3 regions of the Chryseobacterium tongliaonense genome follow, and region 1 is predicted to be linked to each of the others. Evidence: riboswitches for the same ligand, from Rfam matches in the RefSeq annotation. Region 1 holds a riboswitch; each other region holds the start of a gene.
What was found. Region 1 has a riboswitch for cobalamin ahead of AB8P06_RS08415 (TonB-dependent receptor plug domain-containing protein). Riboswitches for the same ligand answer to the same signal wherever they lie in the genome.
Positions count from the first base shown of each region.

Region 2: another riboswitch for cobalamin. It lies ahead of AB8P06_RS03160 (TonB-dependent receptor plug domain-containing protein); the one in region 1 lies ahead of AB8P06_RS08415 (TonB-dependent receptor plug domain-containing protein).
Region 3: another riboswitch for cobalamin. It lies ahead of AB8P06_RS07935 (acyl-CoA thioesterase); the one in region 1 lies ahead of AB8P06_RS08415 (TonB-dependent receptor plug domain-containing protein).

Region 1 covers NZ_JBGFFD010000003.1:203,809-211,879, reverse strand. The annotation lists gene tnpA (IS200/IS605 family transposase) at 1-194, shown strand, start outside; gene AB8P06_RS08430 (L-threonylcarbamoyladenylate synthase) at 465-1,013, shown strand; gene AB8P06_RS08425 (CCA tRNA nucleotidyltransferase) at 1,128-2,546, shown strand; gene AB8P06_RS08420 (DUF5074 domain-containing protein) at 2,701-3,759, opposite strand; gene AB8P06_RS08415 (TonB-dependent receptor plug domain-containing protein) at 3,779-5,605, opposite strand; cobalamin riboswitch at 5,640-5,816, opposite strand; gene AB8P06_RS08410 (cytidine deaminase) at 5,907-6,389, opposite strand; gene namA (NADPH dehydrogenase NamA) at 6,491-7,543, shown strand; gene AB8P06_RS08400 (DUF2752 domain-containing protein) at 7,579-7,869, shown strand; gene AB8P06_RS08395 (CCC motif membrane protein) at 7,895-8,071, shown strand, end outside.
Region 2 covers NZ_JBGFFD010000001.1:676,855-684,925, forward strand. The annotation lists gene AB8P06_RS03150 (cytochrome-c peroxidase) at 1-435, shown strand, start outside; gene AB8P06_RS03155 (transporter) at 448-1,401, shown strand; cobalamin riboswitch at 1,635-1,819, shown strand; gene AB8P06_RS03160 (TonB-dependent receptor plug domain-containing protein) at 1,975-3,954, shown strand; gene AB8P06_RS03165 (YncE family protein) at 3,951-5,087, shown strand; gene AB8P06_RS03170 (cell surface protein) at 5,102-6,304, shown strand; gene AB8P06_RS03175 (T9SS type A sorting domain-containing protein) at 6,346-8,071, shown strand, end outside.
Region 3 covers NZ_JBGFFD010000003.1:101,652-109,722, reverse strand. The annotation lists gene AB8P06_RS07970 (RNA polymerase sigma factor) at 1-337, opposite strand, end outside; gene AB8P06_RS07965 (hypothetical protein) at 353-1,348, opposite strand; gene AB8P06_RS07960 (PaaI family thioesterase) at 1,446-1,874, opposite strand; gene AB8P06_RS07955 (1-acyl-sn-glycerol-3-phosphate acyltransferase) at 1,955-2,557, opposite strand; gene AB8P06_RS07950 (PspC domain-containing protein) at 2,870-4,588, opposite strand; gene AB8P06_RS07945 (PadR family transcriptional regulator) at 4,599-4,928, opposite strand; gene AB8P06_RS07940 (HD domain-containing protein) at 5,186-5,776, shown strand; gene AB8P06_RS07935 (acyl-CoA thioesterase) at 5,940-6,323, opposite strand; cobalamin riboswitch at 6,440-6,620, opposite strand; gene AB8P06_RS07930 (hypothetical protein) at 6,665-7,465, opposite strand; gene AB8P06_RS07925 (endonuclease MutS2) at 7,496-8,071, opposite strand, start outside.

The DNA.
Region 1 (8,071 bases):
CTTCTTATTGGATTAATAAAAACCAGTTAACAAAAGAAAAATTTTTCTGGCAGGATGAATATTTTGCAGTTTCGGTCTCAGAGTCAAAGATTGATTCAGTCAGAAACTATATTAAAAATCAAGAAAGGCATCATCAGAAAAAAACGTTTATAGAAGAATATCAGGAGTTTATTGAGAAATATAATCTAAAATAAATTTTGGCTAAAGCCAGAGGATTTTTATTTTTTTGCAGGTGGGCTAAAGCCCACCCCTATTGAATAAATGAAAGCAATAAATTCTAAGGTGTAAATCAAAAGTAAAGTTGATGTCTATAACAATTTCTATTCAATAGAAACGGGCTTTAGCCCGTTTTAAAATGTAATCTTCTCAATTGGCTTTAGCCGAAACCTAATGAAAAATCCTTATTTTTGACAAGGTAAAATACAGCTCTTATATTGGCTTTTTCTTATCCTATAAAAATTAAAATGGAAAACATTATCAACATATTAAAATCCGGCGGAACCATCCTTTATCCTACAGATACCATTTGGGGAATAGGTTGTGATGCCACAAATATAGAAGCGGTTAATAAAATATTTGACATTAAAAAACGCGAGAAAAACAAATCGATGATTATTCTGGTAGAATCTGAGAAGAGGCTGCAGGATCTGGTTGATGTTCCGGAAATGGCGTGGGAAATTATTGACCTTAGTGAAAAACCGGTAACCATTGTTTATGAAAATCCAAGAGGCCTTCCTAAGGAATTACTTGCCGAAGACGGAAGCATCGGGATCAGGCTGGTGAAGAATGATTTCTGTAAAAAACTGATTACAAAACTGAATAAACCATTAGTGTCTACTTCTGCCAATTTCAGTGGAGATAAAAGTCCGCTTAAATTTTCCGATATTTCTCCTGAAATGATCAAGCTGGTAGATTATGCCGTGGAAGAAGACCGTGAGAAAGTTTCAAAATATTCCGGTTCTTCAGTGATAAAAATATGGAGTGACAACAGAATAAAAGTTCTTCGGGAATAGAAAAAAAGATTTTAATTATCTTTGCAAAATCATTTAACCATTAAGAGATAAAGAATGCTGAGCGACCCGCTTAATACACTTCATTTCTTAGTGGTTTTACATTAAATAATAAATATGTTCATCAATCTTAATCAAAATAAAAATCTAAAGCTTTTCAAAATAATCTCGGAAGTGGCAGCCCGGAATAACCAGTCGGTATACATTGTCGGCGGATATGTTCGGGACCTGTTGATGAAGAGAAAAGCTTCTACGGATATTGATTTTGTGACTGAACAAAATGGGATAGAGCTTGCCCAGAGTGTTGCTCTGGAAATTGATCCTAAATTAAAGGTTTCTGTTTTCAAAACATATGGTACGGCAATGGTCAAATACAAAGATCTGGAGCTTGAATTTGTGGGAGCAAGAAAAGAAAGCTATAATGAAAACAGCAGAAAGCCGGATGTAGAAGGCGGAACCCTTGAAGATGATCAGAAAAGAAGAGATTTTACCATCAATGCGATGGCGATTTCTTTGAATAAAGATAATTTCGGAGAACTGATTGACCCGTTTAACGGAGTTGAAGATCTGGAGAATAAGATCTTAAGAACCCCTTTAGAACCTGCTCAGACGTATTCTGATGATCCGTTGAGAATGATGAGGGCTGTTCGTTTTGCATCAACTCTGCAATTTACGATAGAAGAAAATTCGCTTGCGGCGATTAAGCAGGAAGCAGAAAGAATCAAGATTGTTTCTATGGAAAGGGTCATGGTGGAATTTAACAAGATCATGCTTTCCGAAAAGCCATCGACAGGCTTAAGACTGATGGAGGAAACCGGACTGATGAAACTGATTATTCCCGAGCTGATAGAACTGAAAGGAGTAGAGGAAGTCGAAGGCCAGACTCATAAAGATAATTTTTATCATACCCTGGAAGTGGTAGACAACATCTCGGTAAATACAGATAATCTCTGGTTGCGTTGGTCTGCATTGCTTCACGATATCGGAAAGGCTCCGACAAAAAAATTCGTTGAAGGAACGGGCTGGACTTTCCATGGGCACGAGTTTTTAGGCTCAAAAATGGTGAAATCATTATTCCAGAAACTGAAATTACCCTTGGGAAATGATATGAAGTATGTACAGAAAATGGTTAAGCTTTCATCGCGTCCCATTGCTTTGATTACCGATGATGCTTCAGACTCGGCTTTGAGAAGATTGCTATTTGATGCCGGGGAAAACCTTGAAGACCTGTTTACACTCTGTAAGGCCGATATTACCACCAAGAATGCCAGAAAGCAGGAAAAATTCATCAGAAATTTTGAATATGTTGCTGTAAAAATAAAAGAAGTTGAAGAGAAAGACCAGGTAAGAAATTTTCAGCCGCCAATTTCAGGCGAAGAAATCATGACGATGTTTGATCTTAAACCTGGCCGTGAAATCGGTATCCTTAAAGAAAAAGTGAAAGAAGCCATTCTGGAAGGTGAAATCCTTAATGATCATGAAGAAGCTAAAAAATTTGTGATCGGTGAAGCTGAAAAACTGGGCTTGAAAATCTAGATATAAATTCAAATATGAATAAAAATGAGTTCCCGAAATTAATTTGAGAACTCATTTTTTATTAGGATTGAAATGAATCCGAGCGGCTTCGAAGAAGCCGCCCGGAACACAAATGATGAAAAAATTAAAATTTTATACGCTTGATGCGCAATTCTTAGTTTTTATAGAATCCGCTTGTCCCGATTCCTGTAGTAAAAGATTTTAACAATGAACCGTTGCTGGCATTGTAAACATTTACTTTACTATCCGCTGTAAAGCTCGCATCAGAAGCATAAATTCTACCGTCAATCACGTTGAATCCGTAAAGATTTCCCGGTGTTGTAACGATCGGAGCAGAAGGAAGGGTAGAATCTACGTTCATTGAATAGATTTTGTTACCGTTATCTGAGAAATAAAATTTATTTCCATCAGCTCTTAGCTTTTGTACCTGTGGAAGTCCGGTGATTGTTGCTGTTGTAAAAGTCCCGGTCGATGGGTTGATTTTATAGATATATGAGTTGGTGTTACTGGATGCAAGTACATAAGCACTTCCGTTGTATGAAATCAGGTCTCTGATGATCCCGTTGCTTGGTAAGGTAACGGTTTTATCCACTGTATTGGTAGATGGTTTTACAATGGTAATCGTGTATCCTGTAGCTAATTCGTTATAAGGCGGAGTTGTCTCATACGTTATACCATCGGTTTGTACTACAATATTTCCGCCGGCTTCCACTACTTTTTCAGCAGATCTGTCAAAACTGATGCTCTTTACAAAAGAATTATCATTATTGTAAACATTCAGTTTCATTACGTCGAAAAAATTATTGTTGGTCACGTAATACTGGTTCCCGGAAAAAGCAATGTATCTCGGATTACTAAGATTAGCTGTTACCGTAGCTTGTTTCTTAAAAGAATAACGGTTGACAATGTCAATTTTATTCGGAACATTGGAAACAAGATAAGCGTTGTCTCCGTTAAAACCTATGGTTTGTAAGACATTACCCAATATTTCATTGCTGTTATTTCTGGCGTAGATTTTATTGTCAAGAGTTCCCAAATCATTACTGATAAAAGAAACCTCTGACGTAGGTGTTGAAAATCCACCTTCATTTACGATAAATATTCCGTTTTCATAGGTTCCTTTCGAATCTATAACGTAGTCGTTATTGTCGTCACTACAGGCGACATTAAAAAGTAAAGCCGAAGCAAATACAAGAGATAAAATTTTTCTCATTTTCATTACTATATTTATTTTAAAAATTGATATTCAGATTGATACTGTAATTTCTTTTGGGCATTGGATAATAAGCCACTGTCTTATAAACCTGGTCAAAAATATTATTGACCTTGATTCCTACAGTATAATTCTTAAGAATTGTTGCAGACAATCCGGCATTCATTACAAAATACGGATCCAGGGCATCGCTTCTTTTTTCATTGGTATCGGTATAGGTAAGTCCGTTAAACATTCCCTGCACGTATAATCTCATAAAATCATACTGATAATCGATATTTCCAAAGAATTTGTGATAAGGGACATACATCAGCTGTTTTTGGAGTTCAAGATTGGTAGATCGGGTATAAGAATACCCTACATTGGCCTTTAAACTATGCTTCCCAAACTTTTTATAATATTCTATCTGGGATTCCAATCCATAAGATTCCACTTCATAGGTATTGGTTGCCTGGTAATATCCTGAAGAAGAAGGTAGCCAGGTGATCATATCACGGATTTTCATGTAATACGGAGTTACCGAAAGTTTGATGTCAGCAACTTTAAACTGACTTCTCAGTTCAAACTGATAAGAAGTTTCCGGTCTTAAATTAACATTTCCTCCCGATTGCCAGTACAGGTCATTAAAAGATGGGAAACGGAAATTTCTTGATACATTCAGATCAACCGTATACCATTTTAAAGCATTCCATGCTCCTGAAAAAGAAAATAACAGGGGCGAACTGATATCCTCAACAAAATCTTTTTTTACACCACCTTCAAAACGTAAATCTTTCGTAGCAAAATAACGTACCAATCCGGAAACAGAGCCCACATTTCTGCTTACATCTCCAATTCCTGACTGATAGCCTTCTCCTTTATTCACCTGAAATTCAGTGATGAGGTTGATATTCCATTTTGGACTTAAAAAATAATTGAAGTCATTTTTTAAAATATAATTTTTTCCTGTCCCGCCGCTCGTTTTGGGTTCATTGATATTTCCGTAATACTGAAAGTTTTCTTCCGTATAGGCAGCTTTAAATGAATTCCTGAATTTTGAGTTATTCCAGTCCCAGGAAATCAGACTGCGTATATTCTGGGTTTCATATTTTGTTCTTGTCTGGCTGTCGAAAAAAACAGGGTAATGTTGATTTCCGTTAAAAAACTCTGAAATCCATGAAATTTGCTGATGTGGGGCAATTTTATAAGCAGCTGCAAAATTGAAATTCGTATTTGAATACTTTCCGTTACGGTTGATATAATTCTGTGATTCCTTTACCTCATAATCATTTTCACTGATTGCATGATTCCCCGAAAATTTAAAGCTCAGCTTATCATTGCTGTATGAAGCTCTTGCAAAATTATTATAAGTATTAAATGACGCAGCCTCTGAAAATAAAGAAGCATGAAACCCGCTGTTAAAATCCAGATTATTGTTTAAATGAATGCTTCCCCCAATTGCTCCGCTTCCGTAAATAACACTTCCGCCACCTGCTTTTATATCAAGCTGGTCATAACCGAACAACGGGATATTATTAACATCGCCTTGACCAAGAAAGTTTGAATTAATATTGATCCCGTTCCAGACAAAAGCGGTCTGTTGTGCCGTCGTTCCTCTGAAAGAAGGGGAAGATACGGCTCCACGCCCGTTTTCCTTAATATAAACGCTGGTTTGGAAACGTAAAAGCTCTGAAAGGTTGGTAGAGTTTTTCTCAACATCCTGAGGAGTGATGGTTGTAACCTTATGAAAAAGTTTAACCTTGTTCATCTGGTTGTCAAAAATATAGACCGTATCAATGGTCTTCTCCTGTCCGAAACAAAGAAAATAACTGTATGACGATAAAAAAAGTACTAAAGATCTTTTCATTACTATTTTACTTTTCCTCCGAAAGCAATATATTTTTTAAATTTTAATTCTGGCAGGTCTCCTGACTTTCACTTTTCCATACCTTCCCGTTTTCACAGTGGTTTATTATGGAAGTTTTTATTGTGATCTACAGTTGCGGGGACAGTTTGGGAGTCACACCCAATTCCCTTTTCATTTCAATAGATTGAAAACCAAAATTTTTGCAAATATAAGTTTTTAAAAAGAATAGACAATTTTATTTGTAAAATGGCAAAAAAGCTGAAAAGCAAAAATCAAACTTGCTCTTCATCCTTATCGATGATTACAGAAAAGTAGCGTCAAAATAAAACGGAAGCAGATCTTTAATGGCGTGTACTTTGACTACTTCATCATTCATGCTTGAAAAATAAAGATCAATATTTTCATTTTGCTTGGTCTCATATTCCATTAAGCTTTGTCTGCAGGCTCCACAAGGCGGGATTGGCGGATTTTTTTTATGAAATTCTCTTGGGCCTCCCACTACGAAGATCTTTTTGATTTTCTGATCCGGAAAATTAGCAGCCACCCAGAATAAAGTTGTTCTCTCAGCACAAAGTCCTGATGGGAAAGCAGCATTCTCCTGATTGTTTCCGGAAAATATTTCTCCGTTTTCCAAAAGAACAGAGCAGCCCACCAAAAATTGGGAATAAGGAGCGTATGCATTTTCCCTGGCTTGTTTGGCCCTGTCGAGAAGTTTTTTCTCAATATCGCTTAATTCACTGCTATTTTTAAAATATTCGTAATCGATCTGTATGTCTTTTTTCATATATTGTGAAACTAAAAAAGGGGGATAAAATTAGTTCTTTTTAATAACGTGGACAACTCTATTTATCCTTCATAATTTTAATTTCAAAATTCAATTCGGAAATGTTATATACTTCAATAAAATTCAGAAATGTTGAACTGAAAAACAGATGGGTAATGTCCCCGATGTGCATGTATTCATGTGAAAACGGAATAGCAAATGATTTCCATTTTGTGCATTACGGAAGCAGATCACAGGGCGGAACCGGTTTAATTATGGTGGAAGCAACAGGCGTGGAGCCCCGCGGAAGAATTACCAATCACTGTATGGGAATATGGAATGATGAGCAGGCAGATAAACTTCAGGGAATTGTTGAATTTATCCATTCAAATTCAGAAAGTAAAATAGGGATCCAACTGGCTCATGCCGGAAGGAAAGGTTCTACATGGAATAATATCCAGATTCCGGTTGAAGAAGGATGGGAGACAGTAGCGCCAAGCCCGATTCCTTATCACCCTACAGAAAGGATTCCTCATGTGCTGACTGTTGAAGAAATTAAAAATCAGGTACAAAACTTTAAAGAAGCAGCAAAACGGGCGGTTAAAGCAGGTTTTGATGTGATTGAAATTCATGGAGCGCATGGTTACCTGGTTCATCAGTTTTTATCACCTTTATCCAACATCAGGACTGATGAATACGGCGGAAGCTTTGAAAACAGAATCAGGTTTTTACTGGAAATTGTGGATGCGGTGAATGAAGAGCTTAATGAAAATGTAGCCTTATTCGTAAGGATCTCAGGAACGGAATATGCAGAAAACGGCTGGAGTATTGAAGATAGTGTAGCATTGGCAAAAGAGCTGAAAAAACATGCGGTTGATTTGGTGGATGTTTCCAGTGGCGGAAATATACATGGAGCAAAAATCCCTGTTTTTGACGGTTATCAGGTTCCTTTTTCTTCAGAAGTAAGGAATGGAGCAGATGTAAAAACCGGAGCAGTAGGATTGATTACAAAAATTGGACAGGCTGAAGAAATTCTGCAAAAAGGTGATGCCGATCTGATATTTATAGCCAGAGAGATTTTAAGAAACCCGTATATTGCGGTACAGGGCTCATTTGAAATGAAAGAAGACTGTTTTTTTCCACATCAGTATTTAAGAGCGAAAATTTCTTCTTAATTTTATCAGCCTGATTTAAATAAAAAATAAAAGAAATGAAGATCGAAGACTTTATGTTGCCGTGCCCAAGCAAAAAATTCTTAGGAATAGAATGCTTTGGCTGTGGTGCTCAAAGAGCGATTGTAATGGTATTTGAAGGAAGGTTTTCCGAAGCGTTCCACATGTTTCCTGCAGTGTATACCTTATTGCTTTTTTTATTTACGGTAGGACTCAACTTTATTGACAGAAAAAGAAATTATGGAAATGTAATTATTTTTTTAGCCGTTATTAATTCGGTTATAATGGTAATTGCTTACTTTTACAAACATTTTTTTATCTATATATAATTAATAAACATTAAAATCATAAACTATGAATCAACAAAAATTGCCCAATGCTACAGCTGTGCTTGTTTTGGGAATCGTATCGATTATCGGATGTTGCTGTTACGGGATCGTAGGAATTATTACAGGGATTATAGGATTATCCCTTTACAAAAAAGATAATGCCTTATATCAGCAAAATCCTGATCTTTATTCAGATTACAGC
Region 2 (8,071 bases), on a different contig from region 1:
AAAGAAGCCCTGACTTCACAGGAATCTCAGGGAATGGCTTTATTCCAGCAAAAGTGTGCTTCATGTCACAGCGGGGAATTATTCACTGATGAAAGCTTCAGGAATACAGGAATGTACTACAATACCCAGTTTAAAGATGCCGGCCGCTACAGAGTGACTCTTGATCAGAATGACTGGATGAAATTCAGGGTGCCGAGCCTGAGAAATGTAGAATATACAGCACCATATATGCATGATGGCAGGTTTTACAGCTTGGATGCGGTACTTAATTTTTATTCGGATCAAGTAGAGAATTATGCAAATCTCGATCCTTTGCTTAAACAAAACGGGCATCTGGGAATTCCGATGAACAGCCAGGAAAAACAGTTTGTCATTGCTTTCCTGAAAACACTATCGGATAAAAGTTTTATTACCAATCCAAAATTCTCGGAATAAATGATAAAAGACATGAAAAATATAATTTTTACATTATTCACTTTGCTGTTATTCAATATGGGTAAAGCTAATATGATCAAAGACAGCATTGAAATTCAGAATCATGATTTCAGTCCCGTTTTATTATTTAATGACGAATGTGATGCGTGCGGTTGTGCCGCAGGAAACGGTTCGTCCGGATTTGAGTCTTTACTGAACCCTCAGTTTATAGGGATCAAGTATTTCGCCCAGCATTATAAAGCTAAAGAAAACCTGTTTGTAAAAGATTTAACACAGGATCAGTACTTCAATACCATTCAGTTGTGGGGGAAAATTCCGGTAACCAAGAAGCTGAGCGTTTATACAAGCCTGCCGTTTCATTTTCATGAGAAAAAAACAATGCAGGGTGATATCAGAATCAGCGGGGTCGGGGATTTAAACCTGATGGGAATTTACCAGTTATTGAATTCCAAAGATTCGTTTCATCAGCTAAATGGTGGCTTCGGGCTCAAAGTTCCGTTAGGGAAATTTGACGAAAAGGGAATCACCGGACTCAACCCGAGTTTCCAGTTGGGAACCGGAAGCTGGGATTATCAGATGGTTTTAAATTATAAATACCAGAAAAATAAAATAGCTCTGCTTTTCAATATGGATTACACTCTTAAAACGGAAAATAAGAAAAACTACCGGTTTGGAAATCAATGGAATTATGCTGCGACCGGATTTTACCAACTGTATAAAACGGATAATATCATTTTTTCAGGTAAAACCGGAATGCAGGGTGAAGTTTATGACCGGAATAAACAGTTTGACGAAGCCTTACCGAATACAACCGGTAGTGCGCTCTATGGAAAGCTGGGCTTTGAAGCAGTTTATAAAAAATGGAGCCTGGGAAGTGAAATAATGCTTCCTGTCTATACTCAACTGGCCGGTGGAGATATTGAAGCCAAATCCCGGTTTTCTGTTTTTATCAATTTTGGAATTTAATATTTAAAAAAATCTGAATTTATGTAACGCAAAGTTTTATTTGGAAGATGGTAAGCTTATCAATGTGCTTAACCCAACAACTTGTAATTGATTAATCTTTGCTCAACTAAGAATATTCAATTGTAAAAATGAAACTTTGCGTTAATAAATTACATGCTTTATTACAAAATACATCGTTTATTCGTCTGAAAATCATTTTGTTGCCAGATCTATTTGTTTATGTCGGGAATTTTCTATCTTTGCCGCAATCTGGTGAGCCATAAAAAGCGCTTAAAAGGGAATCCGGTGAAAATCCGGAACAGACCCGCTGCTGTAAGCTCCACACCAAAGTTTTTGAAGAATATATCCACTGTTTTTTAATGGGAAGGATTTCAGAAACGGAGTAAGTCAGAAGACCTGCCAGAAGATATAACGTTTGACGCTTTCGTGGAATAAAGCTTAGGACAATAATGATTCTGTGCAGCTATAACTGTGCCTTATCATTGTTTTTCTTATATCCATTAGCGTTATCATTATTCCAATGAGCTAATGGTGACAAATTATACTTTACGATACCATAAAACTTTTATCACAGTGTTTGTGGTAATAGCACAACTCTTTTGCTCCCAGTCGAAAGACACAATCAGGGAACAGATGATCATTCCTGTGAGCATTCAGAAAAAGAATTTTAAAGAGATTCTTCCGGCTCAGGTTTTATCAGGTGAGCAGCTGGAAAGGCTCAACAGCCAGTCTGTGGCAGATGCTTTGCGTTATTTTGCGGGAATTCAGATCAAAGATTATGGCGGAATCGGAGGCTTGAAAACCGTGAATGTCCGGAGTATGGGAAGTCAGCATGTAGGTGTTTTTTATGACGGAATCCAGATCGGAAATGCACAAAACGGAGTGGTGGATCTGGGAAGATATTCCCTTGATGACCTTGAGGAAATCTCTTTATATAACGGACAGAAAAGTGAGATTTTCCAGCCGGCTAAAGATTTCGGGTCTTCAGGTTCCATTTATTTACAGCCTAAAGTTCCCGGTTTTAAAGGAAACAGGAAAACCAATCTGGTACTGAAATTTAAAAACTCTTCAATTGATCTATTTAATCCTTCATTTCGTTTAGAGCAGAAAATTTCTGAGAAAATCTCAGCGAGTTTCAGTTCTGAATTTTTGCAGAGTGACGGTATTTACAAATTCAGGTATAAAAAGAAATACCCTGATGGTGAAATAGCCAATGACACCATTGCCAAAAGGTTTGATTCCGATATTACTTCAAAACGCTTTGAAACCAGTATCCACGGTGAGATGAAAGACGGAAGCTGGACCGTAAGAGGATACGGATACCTGTCTGACCGTGGAATTCCCGCAGCGATTGTCAATAACCGTTTTGGAGGAAGAGGGCAGCGGCTGAGGGACAATTCTTATTTTGCTCAGGGAAGCATCCGGAAAAAGCTTTTCCCAAAATTCGAGACCCAGCTTAAAGCTAAATTTGCCTACGATTATACGTTCTATGCAGATACTCTTTCTACGGAAACCGCTTACCCTGCGCGGAATACATACATCCAGAGAGAAGCTTATGTTTCTTCATCCAATCTGTATTCCATTACTTCCGATTGGGATGTCAGTGTGAGCGTAGATTTTCAGTACAATAATCTCGATGCAGACCTTACTAATTTCTCTTATCCTACCCGATATACTTCACTTGTCGCTTTTGCAACCACGTATCAATGGAACCGTCTTAAATTTTTAGGAAGTGTTTTAGGAACTTTTGTTCATGAAAATGTAGAAAAAAATTCAAAATCTCCTGATAAAACAGAATGGACCCCGTCAGCATTTTTATCCTATCAGCCATTTGATTCCAGGGATCTTACCATAAGGGCTTTTTACAAAAGAATATTCCGAATGCCTACTTTCAATGACCTGTATTACACCGTAATCGGAAATGTGGCACTTAAACCTGAATTTACCAATCAGTATAACCTGGGATTTACTTATGAAAAAACATTTAAAAGCCCAATTTTTAAAGGGATTTATGCCAAAATAGACGGCTATTTCAATAAGGTGGAAAATAAAATCATTGCTGCACCTACCGGAAACCTGTTCCGTTGGATGATGCTGAACCTTGGAAGCGTAGAAATCCTCGGAACAGATGTTCATGTGCAGACTCAGATAGATTTTGGAAAAGTAATCCTGAGGCCACAGTTGAACTATACCTATCAGCGTGCGAGGGATTTTTCAGACAGGAGTGAATCCTATTTCGGGGATCAGATTCCATATACACCATGGCACAGCGGGAATTTCACAATGATGGCAGATTATAAAGACTGGAGCTTCAATTATAGTTTTGTGTATGTCGGGGAGCGGTATGACGGGCAGCAGAATAATATACAGTATAATTATATCCAGCCCTGGTATACCCACGATTTATCGGTTCAGAAAAAAATCAAATGGAACTCCCACGAATTTAAAGCCAGCCTTGAAGTCAATAATATTTTCAACCAATATTATGATGTGGTCCTGAACTATCCCATGCCCGGCAGAACCTTTAAACTCATTGTAAGCTTTACCCTATGAAAACAATAAATATCAGTCTTTTCGCCTGTCTCCTTATTTTTCTGTACTCCTGCAGAACAGACGAATACATTACCCGTGAAGAAAAGGAAGAAGGTCTTGCACAGCCTGAAAATACAGCAATCAAAGGCTTTTACCTTTTGAATGAAGGAAATATGGGGAGCAATAAATGTACCCTGGATTTCTTCGATTACACCACCGGAACCTATCACCGGAATATCTATGCGGAAATCAACCCGAATGTGGTCAAGGAGCTGGGTGATGTGGGAAATGATATTCGGATTTACGGAAGTAAGCTGTATGCCGTGATAAATGTCTCCAATAAAATAGAAGTGATGGATGCCAAAACAGCAAAACGGATTAAAACCATCCCGTTACAAAACTGCAGGTATCTTACCTTCAAAGACGGAAAAGTATATGCCAGCAGCTATGCCGGGCCCGTAGTTTTAGATCCCAACGCACCGATCGGAAAAGTCGTGGAGATCGATACCGTTTCCCTATCCATAGAGCGGGAAGCTACCGTTGGGTATCAGCCGGAAGAAATGGAAATTATAGGAAATAAATTGTTTGTAGCCAATTCAGGCGGATATAAATTTCCCAATTATGACAGAACGGTTTCAGTAGTAGACCTGAATACTTTTACAGAGACCAAAAAGATCGATGTTGCCATCAACCTCCATCATATTAAAAAAGATCATTACGGAGACCTGTATGTAACTTCAAGAGGAGATTATTATACGGTTCCTTCCAGCCTGTATCTTGTGGATGCCGTTACGGGAGCGGTGAAAAAGAATTTTAATATTGCAGTCAGTGAAATGACGATCGTGAATGACAAACTCTATTATTACGGTAACGAATTCAACTACACCACCCATTCTTACACCAAATCTTTCGGGATTATCGATGTGAAAACCGAACAGGTCATCTCAAATAAAATGGTAGATCAGGAATATGCCGATGCCATAAAAAATCCTTACGGGATAGCTGTAAACCCTATCACTGAAGACATTTACCTCACCGATGCCCGGAACTACGTGTCCACCGGATTTGTGTATTGTTTCGATAAAAACGGCCATTTCAAATGGAAAACCGAAGGCGGAAATATCCCGGCCCACTTTACCTTTTTGTATAAATAAAATTGATCCCAGACATGGAAAAAAACATAAAAAACATTCTGAAAACTACCGCACTGGCTTTTCTTTTAACAGGAATAACAGCCTGTAAAAACGATGATGATATCAACGGCGGAGATCTGCCTTTTGATGGCCTTAAAGGTTCTTATACCGTTGACCGCTTTAAAGTTTTGAATATTGCTCCGAATGCAGCCGGTAAACTGACCTGGAGTATTGCCGATTCTATTATTTCTGAAAATGCTGAGCTGGATTTTATCAGTCCTTACGCTAAAACCTATCCACTTACCTTAAAAATTGAAAATAACGGAGCGGTGAAAACTTATACATCCGCTATTGTAGTAAAGAAGGAAGCCGGAACTTACAGCAGATATATTTCCAATGTATTTGACTTTCGCCCTGCAGTGGGGCAGTTTATGAATGAAACGCCTGAATATACAGCAGGAAATACCTTCAGCCAGATGCTTCAGAAAGCCAAAGAATCTTTGGTAGGTTCTAACCCTACGATGATCACATTAGGTGGTTTCGGAGGTTATGTGGTCTTCGGTTTTGATCACACGGTTCCGAATATGAGCGGAAAGGATTTTAAAATCCTCGGAAATGCATTCTGGGGAAATAATGCAAATGACCCGCGTTCCGGATCCTGCGAACCGGGAATCATTATGGTTGCCTATGATAAGAATAAAAACGGAAAACCGGATGATAACGAATGGTACGAAATAGCCGGAAGTGAATATTTTAAAAATACAACGGTTAAGAACTACAGCATCACCTATTTCAAACCGGATGAAAATAAACCGGCTGTTCCCGGAGCCGATTCGTGGCAGGCTGATGTAGAATATCTCAAATGGCAGGATAACCTGGGGAATAACGGCTTTAAAACTAAAAATGCATTCCATGCTCAGAGCTATTACCCACTATGGATTTCAGAGACTTCTTATGTTCTTACGGGGACAAAAATGAAAGACAATTTTTATGATCAGAGCGGGAACGGTTCCTATTGGGTAGGGAAATCCTATGACTTCGGATATGCGGATAATGCCCCGAACAATGATGAAGCTTCTGATATCGATATTTCCTGGGCGGTTGATCATAATGGGAATTATGTAAAGCTTCCGGGTATTGACTTTGTGAAAGTATACACCGGAATCAACCAGGAAGCCGGCTGGCTGGGCGAAGTCTCTACAGAAGTAGGCGGAGCTTATGATTTACATCTTCATTAAAAACAAAACCTTAATATAAATTTCTTTAAAAATTATTTACAATGAAAAAGATTTACCTTTTAACGCTACTGTTGCTGTTTGCATTTTTTACGAATGCACAGGTTACAGTGCAGGGAGTACCTCGGAATGACATCAAGGAAAAGCCTGCAAAAAAACACCAGCTGAAAAATGCTGCAACGGTAACTAACTTTTCTGATATCCAGTATTGGGTAGGTACCGGAACAAACCAGGCTGCTTTTGTAGTGCAGTGGAATGACAACAAGAATCCGGATGCTTTAGTGTGGGGATTCAAATGGAACGGAACCGCAACCGGAGAAGATATGATGAAAGCTATTGCAAAAGCAGATCACAGATTGTTTACGTTATTATATCAGGGAACCCAGTTCGGAACTGCCGTCGGAGGTTTAGGATATGATTTAAACGGTCAGGGAACCAATACGCTTTACAAAAACGGGAATACCACTTCTCCTCTGTATCCGGTAAATGGCATCGTGAATACGACAGCTTATAATTTTGACGATTATACAGCAGCAGATACCAATGATCACTGGCAGTCCGGATGGAATACAGGGTACTGGTCCTACTGGGTGAAAGATCCTGCAGATACTGGTTTCGGGTATTCGGGAGTGGGAGTGAGCAGCCGTGTTTTACAGAACGGTTCATGGGATGCATGGAATTTTAACCCCGGAATGAATTCTGTACCGCTTTCTTCTACTTTGACACCGGCAACTTTATCATCAGCATTATCATATTCTTCATTAACCAACTTTACAGACGGTTATTTTATGGTGAACGAAGAATGGTTCGGGCATACCAACGGTTCTGTCAACTTTATCGGCAATAACGGGCAGATTGATTATCGGGTATATAGTAATGTCAACAACAATCACGCATTTGGAGCTACTACACAATACGGAACAATCTACGGGGATAAATTTTATTTTATCTCAAAACAGGCTGCAGACGGTGGAGACACCCAGTATACTCCGGGTGGAAGATTGGTTGTGGCAAATGCAGCAACCATGCAGAAAATTGCAACGTTCAATTCAATCGGCGGTGGAGACGGAAGGTCTTTTGTGGGCGTCAATGCACACAAAGGTTATATCGGGACTTCCAACGGAATTTATTTATTTGATATCGATAATTTACAGGTTGGAAATCTGATTCCTACTACAGGAGGCGGAAGCCAGTATGCAGGGCAGATCGGAAATATGATCCGTACCTCACAATATGTTTTTGCCGTAAAACAGTCAACCGGAATATTGGTTATCAATCCTAATACCAGCGCTGTCACTCATACCATTTCAGGAGGATTCCATTCTATTACACAGGCTAAAGACGGAAGTGTCTGGGCGATTCAGGATCAGAAGGTGGTAAATATTAATCCCGTTACTTTTGCGACAACGGAATATCCTATTCCTGTTACCAAATATTTAGGTTCTTGGGGTGCCTGGAATGCAGGAAGCTTTACCTACAGCAGCCAACAGAATGCATTGTATTGGCTCAATTCGATTAATAGTTTCGTTTCCGGGGCTCAGATTATAAAATTTGATGTGACAACGAAAACGTTCAATGAAAACTTTGCCGTACTTCCGGGACAGACAGGTACTTACAAGCAGATCCCTTATGGAGCGGCATTGCGTGTAAATCCGGTTACAGATGAAATAATTGTAAATACTACAGAAAGCGGTTTCGGAGCGCATTATCAGAAAAACTGGATTCATACTTTCAGCAATACCGGAACTCTGATTAATACAAAGACCCTGG
Region 3 (8,071 bases), 100 kb from region 1:
TTGTAAAATCATAAATGAAAATACGGTTTTTTTCTTCTGAAACGGGATCGGTCATTTCTGAAAGGGTATCTGGAATTTCTGAAGGTTCAACAGTAATGAAAAGCTCCTTGCTGTTTTTCCGTAAATATTGTAAAGCATGATTTATTACGATTTTTTTCAGCCATGCAAACAGGAGCTTTTCGTCTCTGAGCTGGTGCTTGTTTTGAATTGCTTTGATAAAACAGTCCTGAATAATATCTTCCGCAGTATAAACATCTTGTATATATCTGCGGCAAATCCCCAATAGCTTTGGGGAATGCTCATTATATATTTTTTTCCAGTCTGTGGAGTTGTGCATGTTTTTTTAAACCGTTTAATTCTGAACTACATCAATCGCAAAAAATCCGTTATCAAATGAATATGGTGGCAGGAGACTCTGGCTTTCTACATTGTTGATGAATACTTTATATCCTCCATTATCATCATATCTGATCATATACACGTTCTGATCCACGACTTTCATGTCTTGTATAGAATTATACTGAGGATCCGTTATTAAAACTTTAGTGCTGTTTTTAAAATATTTATCTGATGACTGTAAATAAACATCATTATTATCCAGTAAAATACGGGATATGAAGCCGACAGCGGGATCTGTTATTTGAGTGTCTGCATTGGTCAGCAGATTTCTGTAAAAAAGAACGGGAGAATTGCCGAATAAATAGACATTGGATGCATTGGATGCGATTGCGTTATTAGAATAGCCCGACACTAAAGGATAAAAGGTGGTATTGATAAAATACCCGAAAGTAGTTATTCCGTTGATTTTTTTATGTCCGGAAACGTACACCTTGGAATCATATACGGTTATTGAACAGAAGTCATTATAAGTGAATTCATCTGTAAAAAGAATTGTTTTTACTCCGTTTTTCCAGTAGCAGAACTCATACTTTTCTGCTGGAGTGGCTGGATTGGGATTTGTTGCAATCCCCAATAAATAAATGTCTCCATTCTTAACGTAAAAATCAAAGATCTCGGGAATATTATTTATGGGTACGTTAAGGTATTGATCAAGGTCTACTCTTACGCCGTCTTTCCAGAAAGTATGATAAGCAAAAGAAACAGTGGCAATTCTTCCACCGATATATACATGATTGTTTTCTACAATTATTTTGTTTGGAGTGTAAATATTACTGACCGGCAGATTGATTTTTTGTCCGTTTTTCCAATAACATGGCTGGTTGTTTTCTTTGCCTGCAATGTATACATCATATGAAGCTACATTTTTTTCTAATGTTTCTGTATCATCTTCCCTGCAGGAAGTAAAAAATACCAATAAGAATAAAAAGGGAATAAATAATGTTTTCATAGTTCTTTTTCTTATAAGATAACAAAAAACAAAAAGGTTGCAGCAATAATAAAAAAAGACTCAAAAAAATGAGTCTTTATATTTTTAATGATCCTGATTATCTGTTGATAATATTATTGGTCATGGTCGTATGATTGATCAGCTGTCCTTTTTCATCCCGGATTTCTATTTCAGAAACGTGCATGGTTTTTCCTTTTCTGATGAAGCGGGCGGTTGCGGTAACGATTCCATCCTTTTTACTTTTTAGATGGTTTGAATTGATATTGGTACCCACACCGTAATATTTATCACCGTCAATGAAAATATTAGACAGGCTTGAACCTAATGTTTCTGCTAAAACACAACTGGCTCCACCATGCAGAATTCCGAAAGGCTGATGTACTCTGGGCAGAACAGGCATGGTTGCTGTAAGGGTTTCATTTTCGATATCTACATCGATGAATTTTATCTCCAGTGTTTTGGCCAGAGTTACGTCTCCCCAATTATTAATAAATTCTAGTAGCTCTTCTTTAGTTTGACCTTTCATATTTTAAATGATAAATAATAAAATTATAATTGATGAGTGATGAATAATAATTGATCAGTAATTTCGCTAACTCCTAACTCCTAACTCCTAACTTCTGATTCATTTCCCTGTCCCATAATATTCGGATTCCAGTTGGCCGGGACTTTTGGAACAATATCGTTTTTGATGTAATAATTCTGTATTTCTTCCATTATTTCAGAAAAGGGTACGGAAGCGATTCTTTCATAAGGAATGGTATAGCCCAGGTAAACGATTTTCCTTTTGAAATCTCCGGCTGCCAGAACAATAGGTACTTTTGCGGCCAAAGCCATATGATAAAATCCTTTTCTCCATTTCGGAACCCAGCTTCTGGTACCTTCAGGGGTAATTACCAAGCTGAAATCTTCTTTAGCAAATTCATTGGCAACAAAATTCACCAGATCATTTTTCTGGCTTCTGTCTATCCCGATTCCGCCAAGACCTTTTACAGCACCACCATACCAGGCTTTGGTGTGAGCATCTTTAATAATTACCTTTAACGGTTTTTCTAAAGACCAATAAGCAAAATTACCCAGAATATATTCCATATTGTGAGTGTGCGGAGCTACCACAAGAATACATCTGTTCAGATTGTTGACATCGCCCTGAAGAACGACTTTCCAACCCATCAGTTTTAGCATCAGTTTGCCGATTAGTTTTTTCATATACAGTTTATTAAACAAAAAAAGTATAACCAAAAAACAGGTTATACTTTACAAATATATTGAAATATTATCGCTCTTAAAACAAACCGCTGATTAAATCTACGATTTTCATTACAATCTCTAATGCTATTTGTACCATGGTTGAGGTGTTTTTATTGATTTGGTTGTATTTTAATTACTCTACGAAGGTATGATAAATTTTTAATATAAAAAACTAAATATTATTGTTTTTTTAATCTGCTTGAGAGAAGAAGAGTGTGAATTTCAAACTGTTGCCATCCATTCACACCTTCTGCCACTCTCTGCAGTTTATTATTTAGTTTTTATGGAAATTTCATTCTTACCGTCATTCACTTTGATATCTACATCACCATTCATTTTTTTGATTTTTGATGTTGTTGAATCAATGATTTTCTCAGCTTTGTTCGCAGGAACCTTTTTTCCGTTGATGATCACACTGTCTTTATCATTGGAATTGTATTCGAAGGTAGAACCGTTTACAGAAATTTTATTCTTTTCAATTCTTATAGTTCCGTTTTCGTCATCATCATCTTGGTCATCATCATTAATTCCGTCTCCGTTTAAATCTCCGTTTAAATCAATTCCGTCTTTTTTTACAGGGATTACTATTGTGTTCTGAGGAACTACCAATTCATAATCGATACTGTAATCTCTGAAACGGTGCTCGTAAGGATATTTGATATAATTAGGAAGAATGATCTTATTATTGATGACATCTACAGGAACATTTACGTTAAGCGGAATGTTATACCCTTTTGCTTCTTTTTTAATAATCAGATAAGGTGTTTTTATATCAGCTTTTCTTGTTACGTCAACATGGATCCAATCTTTTTCGAAAACTGATACTTTGTCTGAATAAAGATCGTCTTCATAGCCTGTGAAATTCTGTGGGATAACGATTTGTTTAAGATCAACATAAACACTGTCTGATGCCGTATTGATAGAAATCTCTTCCGTATCTTCCTTATGGCCTTTTAAGAACATATCTTTTTTCGCCATGCTTACTCCGAAATAAATGGATACTGCGATCAAGCCAAGAACCAATGCTCCTAAAACCCAACCCGTATTTCTTAATTTGGTCTTTGGTGAAATCAATTTGATGCTTAATAAGGCGAACAACATGGCAGGAATCAAACTTCCCAGAACAATCATTGCCATGATGATGTATTTCATCCCTTCATTATCAAAATAGAAGTTCATTTCGCTGATCGGCGGGAAGTCATTATTTCCCATAAATCCGAAGATCACAAATACACCGATTAAGCAGGAAAAAGACATTAATCCGAATATTCCGCCTAAAACATATCTTACTATATTCCAGATTCCGCTCCCGGCATTGTTGATGTAAGGTTTGCTTTCGTTATACATTTCTCCGACTCTCTGTGTAGATTCGTTGGCAAACTGAACCAGTTTGTTGGATTCATTTTTCAGATTATCGAAGTTCATAGGCTTTCCCTTCATTTTCAAAAAATCTGCTGCGGTTTCTGCTTTAGGAAGTACGATCCAAAGAATGATGTAAAGCAGTGCAATTAATGAAGAAGAAATTGCTGCTGTAAATATTCCAAGGATGAAAACTCCCAGCCAGATTGCTCTCATTGCAGTAATATCCATTCCTACGTAGTGGGCAAGCCCAGCACAAACACCGGCTATTTTTTGTCTTTCAGGGTCACGGAACAACTGTTTTTTATCAGTATATTCAGTTCCTGAAGTAAATGTTTTTTTAGAATTTTTTTCAGAATAGTAAGCTTCTTCCTGTTCTTCAATTTTTTCAGGGCTTCCGATCTGAGCAATTACTCTTTCTACATCAGAGTCGTTTACTACTTCACGTTTTCCTAAAGAATCTCTGAAAATTTCAACCATTCTTATTTCTATGTCATGCATTACCTCGTCAGCTTCCGAAGCATCTAAAGAGCTTCTCAGTGCATTAAGATAATCGCTGAGCTTTATGTATGCGTGTTCTTCTATCGTAAAAGAAAAACCTGCGAGTCCTATTGAGAGTGTCTTGTTCATAGCTTTGTTTTTAATTTTGTTGAGTGATTTGATTTACAGAATCTGTCAGTTCTTTCCAGGTATTTAGAAGTTCGTCCAAAAATAACTTGCCTTTTTCTGTTATTTGGTAATATTTTCTGGGTGGTCCTCCTGTAGATTCTTCCCATCTGTAAGAAAGGAACTCGCCGTTTTTTAATCTTGTTAAAAGAGGGTAGAGTGTGCCTTCCACAACGTCCAGTTTTCCTTTTTTCAGTTCATCTATAAGGTCGGAAACATACATTTCGCGATGATTGATGAGACTTAAAATACAGAATTCCAGAATTCCTTTTCGCATTTGCGCTTTGGTATTTTCAGTATTCATCTCAATTAAGTTTTTTAATTAGTTATATTTTTAGAATTGTGCCCCTAGCTAGATGAGCGTATTCTAATTTTACATTACAAAGATATGTAAATAAAATGGTAATATGCAATACAAAGTAGTGAAATTTTTATATAAGTATGTTTAAATAATTGATAATCAGGTTAATAAATTTTAATCGAATTTTGGAGTTTATAAAATTAATCTAAAATAAAAGCCGAAAAATTTACAATTCGGATCACTATTCCTATTTTTGTAAGATGAAAATTCAAAAGGAAATCGATTTTATTTTAGCAGTTGATGCTTTAAAAAATGTACAGAGAAGAAATTATAATGCAGATGATTCACGACGGGAGAATACTGCCGAACATTCCTGGCAGATTGTTATTCTGGCCCAAATCCTTTATCCTTACGCTAAAAACAGGGCAGATATTGATTTATTAAGAGTAATAAGGATGCTTTCTATTCATGATCTTGTAGAAATAGAAGCAGGCGATACCTTTCTGTTTGATGAAAAAGCCATGATCGGGAAGTTTGAAAGGGAAAAAATTTCAGCTCAGAATATTTTCGGGATATTGGATGAGCCTTTAAGCACAGAGTTTTTTAATCTCTGGCTGGAATTTGAGGAAGAAAAAACACCCGATGCTATTTTCGCGTGTGCCATAGACCGGATTATGCCCTTTATTTTAAATTCCCACACTTCAGGAAAAAGTTGGACTGAGGCCGGAGTTACAGAAAAACAGATCAGGAATATGCTGGAAAATGCGATCACAAGAGCTTCGGATGAAATGGGTGAAGCTTTTCAGCTGTTATTAGACAGAAGTCTGGAAACAGAGAAGGTTTTGAGATGATTTATTTATCGCAGGGATAAACTAAGATTTTTGAACCGGTGATTCTTGAAGTCGGACAAAGGCGCTTCGAGGTAATACTATTGAGATAATATCCCAGATTATTGTGAGGACTAAAAGATAAAATAGGTTTCGGGCGGCCACAGGCCGCCCGAAACTTCACAATTTATAGTATCTGAATTGGTTTCTTGAATTCATCAATCGCCACAAAAGTAAAATCACCTACAATAGCACGCTCTCTTTCATAAGAATACATCTGCTCGGTATAAATTTCAACATTTACCTTCATACTTGTAGTTCCCACATGAGCTACCTTTCCGATTAATTCTATAATAGTCCCGGCCGGAATAGGTTTTTTAAAATCGATTTTGTCACTGCTCACAGTTACCACTCTTTTTCTTGCAAAACGGGTTGCGGTAATAAAAGCTACTTCATCCATTAATTGCATTGCTGTACCTCCGAAAAGAGTATCGTAGTGATTGGTAGTGTTCGGGAAAACCGCTTTGAAAATCCGGGTTTCAGATGCTTGGATTTTTTCTTCTGTAGTCATATTTCATTATTAAATTAATACGAAATGAAATATATTGGAACAAACGGAAGATGACAGGAACATTCGAGATTCCTGAAACAATCCATCAGATCAATAAACTTCAAATCGCGAAAGTTTCTTGTTTATAGAAACAGGCAGGTCTCCTGACTTGTAACTTCCTTATTCCCTTCCCATACTTCGGTACAGTGGATTTTTAATAAAGAATTTTCGTTACTTACAGTTGCGCGACAGTTCGTGATTTTCACACGATTCCCTTTTAATCTGTACTTAAACAGAACCAGTTCCTGTGATGAATAAGTATTAAAAACTTTTTCGGTGACAAAAATAAGGAATTTGACGGATTATTCCGGATTTTTATAAATAATCTGGCTGATTACCCTTCCTTCCTTTATTGTCCAGAATGTTGTATATCTGTTTTCACCGCTACCATTAATCATATATAGAAAGATATGATCATCATCAATGGAAGTAACTCCGATATTATTGAAGTCCATGGTCGGCTGAAACATATTTTTTATCGCTTCTCTTACAAAAACAGAGCCTCTTCCCGGTTGCTGTACTCTGATGGATTTGATTTCCGTCATTCCTTCAGGAAGCTCATTTCCGATTCCCCAGGGCTTTATTTTATCTATCGTAAGGATTTTTCCGTTGGCATCCTTTTCCTGTTTGCGGTAGCTTGCATTGGAAGGATAAATATCGATGATCACTTTACTTCTTTGTGCGGCCGGAATTTTCGGATTGTTATTATCTGTGAAAATCAGTGATCGTCCGTTCTTAGATTTGGAAGGAGTGTATTGAGGAAGCTGATCAATAAAAGCAATACGCTCTTTGTTGACCATTCCTTCTTTATTAAGACTGTCATATCTTACAAACGGTTTTTCCACTTCAGATTTTTCAGGATATTTTATCCAGATCCACTCGGTTTCTCCCGGAGCCGGTTTTACATAAACAAAAACATCTCCTCTGCGCATGCGGATTTTGTCTACAATTTTTCTGTAGTTATCCTTGGGAACACGCACCATTGCATAGCCTTCTTCCGCCTTTACAACTCCAAAAGGAACTTTATTCTGCCCTTTTACAAATGCTAAAGAAAACACACTGAAAACGGATAGGTAAAATGCTTTGCTTAAAGAAATCATCATGAAAATTTTTTAACAGCTCAAATATATAAATTAAATTCTTTCCAGCTCTTCAGCATCAATAGTTGTTTTAAAAGTTCCGTAATTCACAATGACCTTGTTTCGTGAAATTTTCTCGATCGTTCCTACACTGGTGCTTCCGGTAATGCGAACCCTTTGTCCTATTTTCATCCAGACAGCACGGTCACTTTTACGTTTTTCCTCTATCTTTTCGTTGGTTTCCGTAATTTTTTCAATGACTTCCTCTTTTTTCAGCTGCTGGGTTATTTTTCTTTTGACAACCTGGAGGCGCTTGGTTTCATCTTTATCAGCCCCGATTTTCCTGAATTTCTCCTGTTCCAGAATTTTCACAAAATCCTTTACAACATCCTTCCTTGATTTTCCCTTTACATAGCTGTCGATAAAAGTTTCGATTTTATTTCCAAACTGAAGTTTACGGTGCTCTTCCTCATAAAGCTTTTGAAAATTAAAAAGTTTCTGCTGAAGCTGGTCATTCAGTTTTTGCAGATTATCACGTTTATCTTCCACAGATTCTTTTCTTTCTGCAAGATCGGATTTCAGTTTTTCAACCTCAAATTTTTCCTGTTGAAGCTTGACAATCGTTTTATC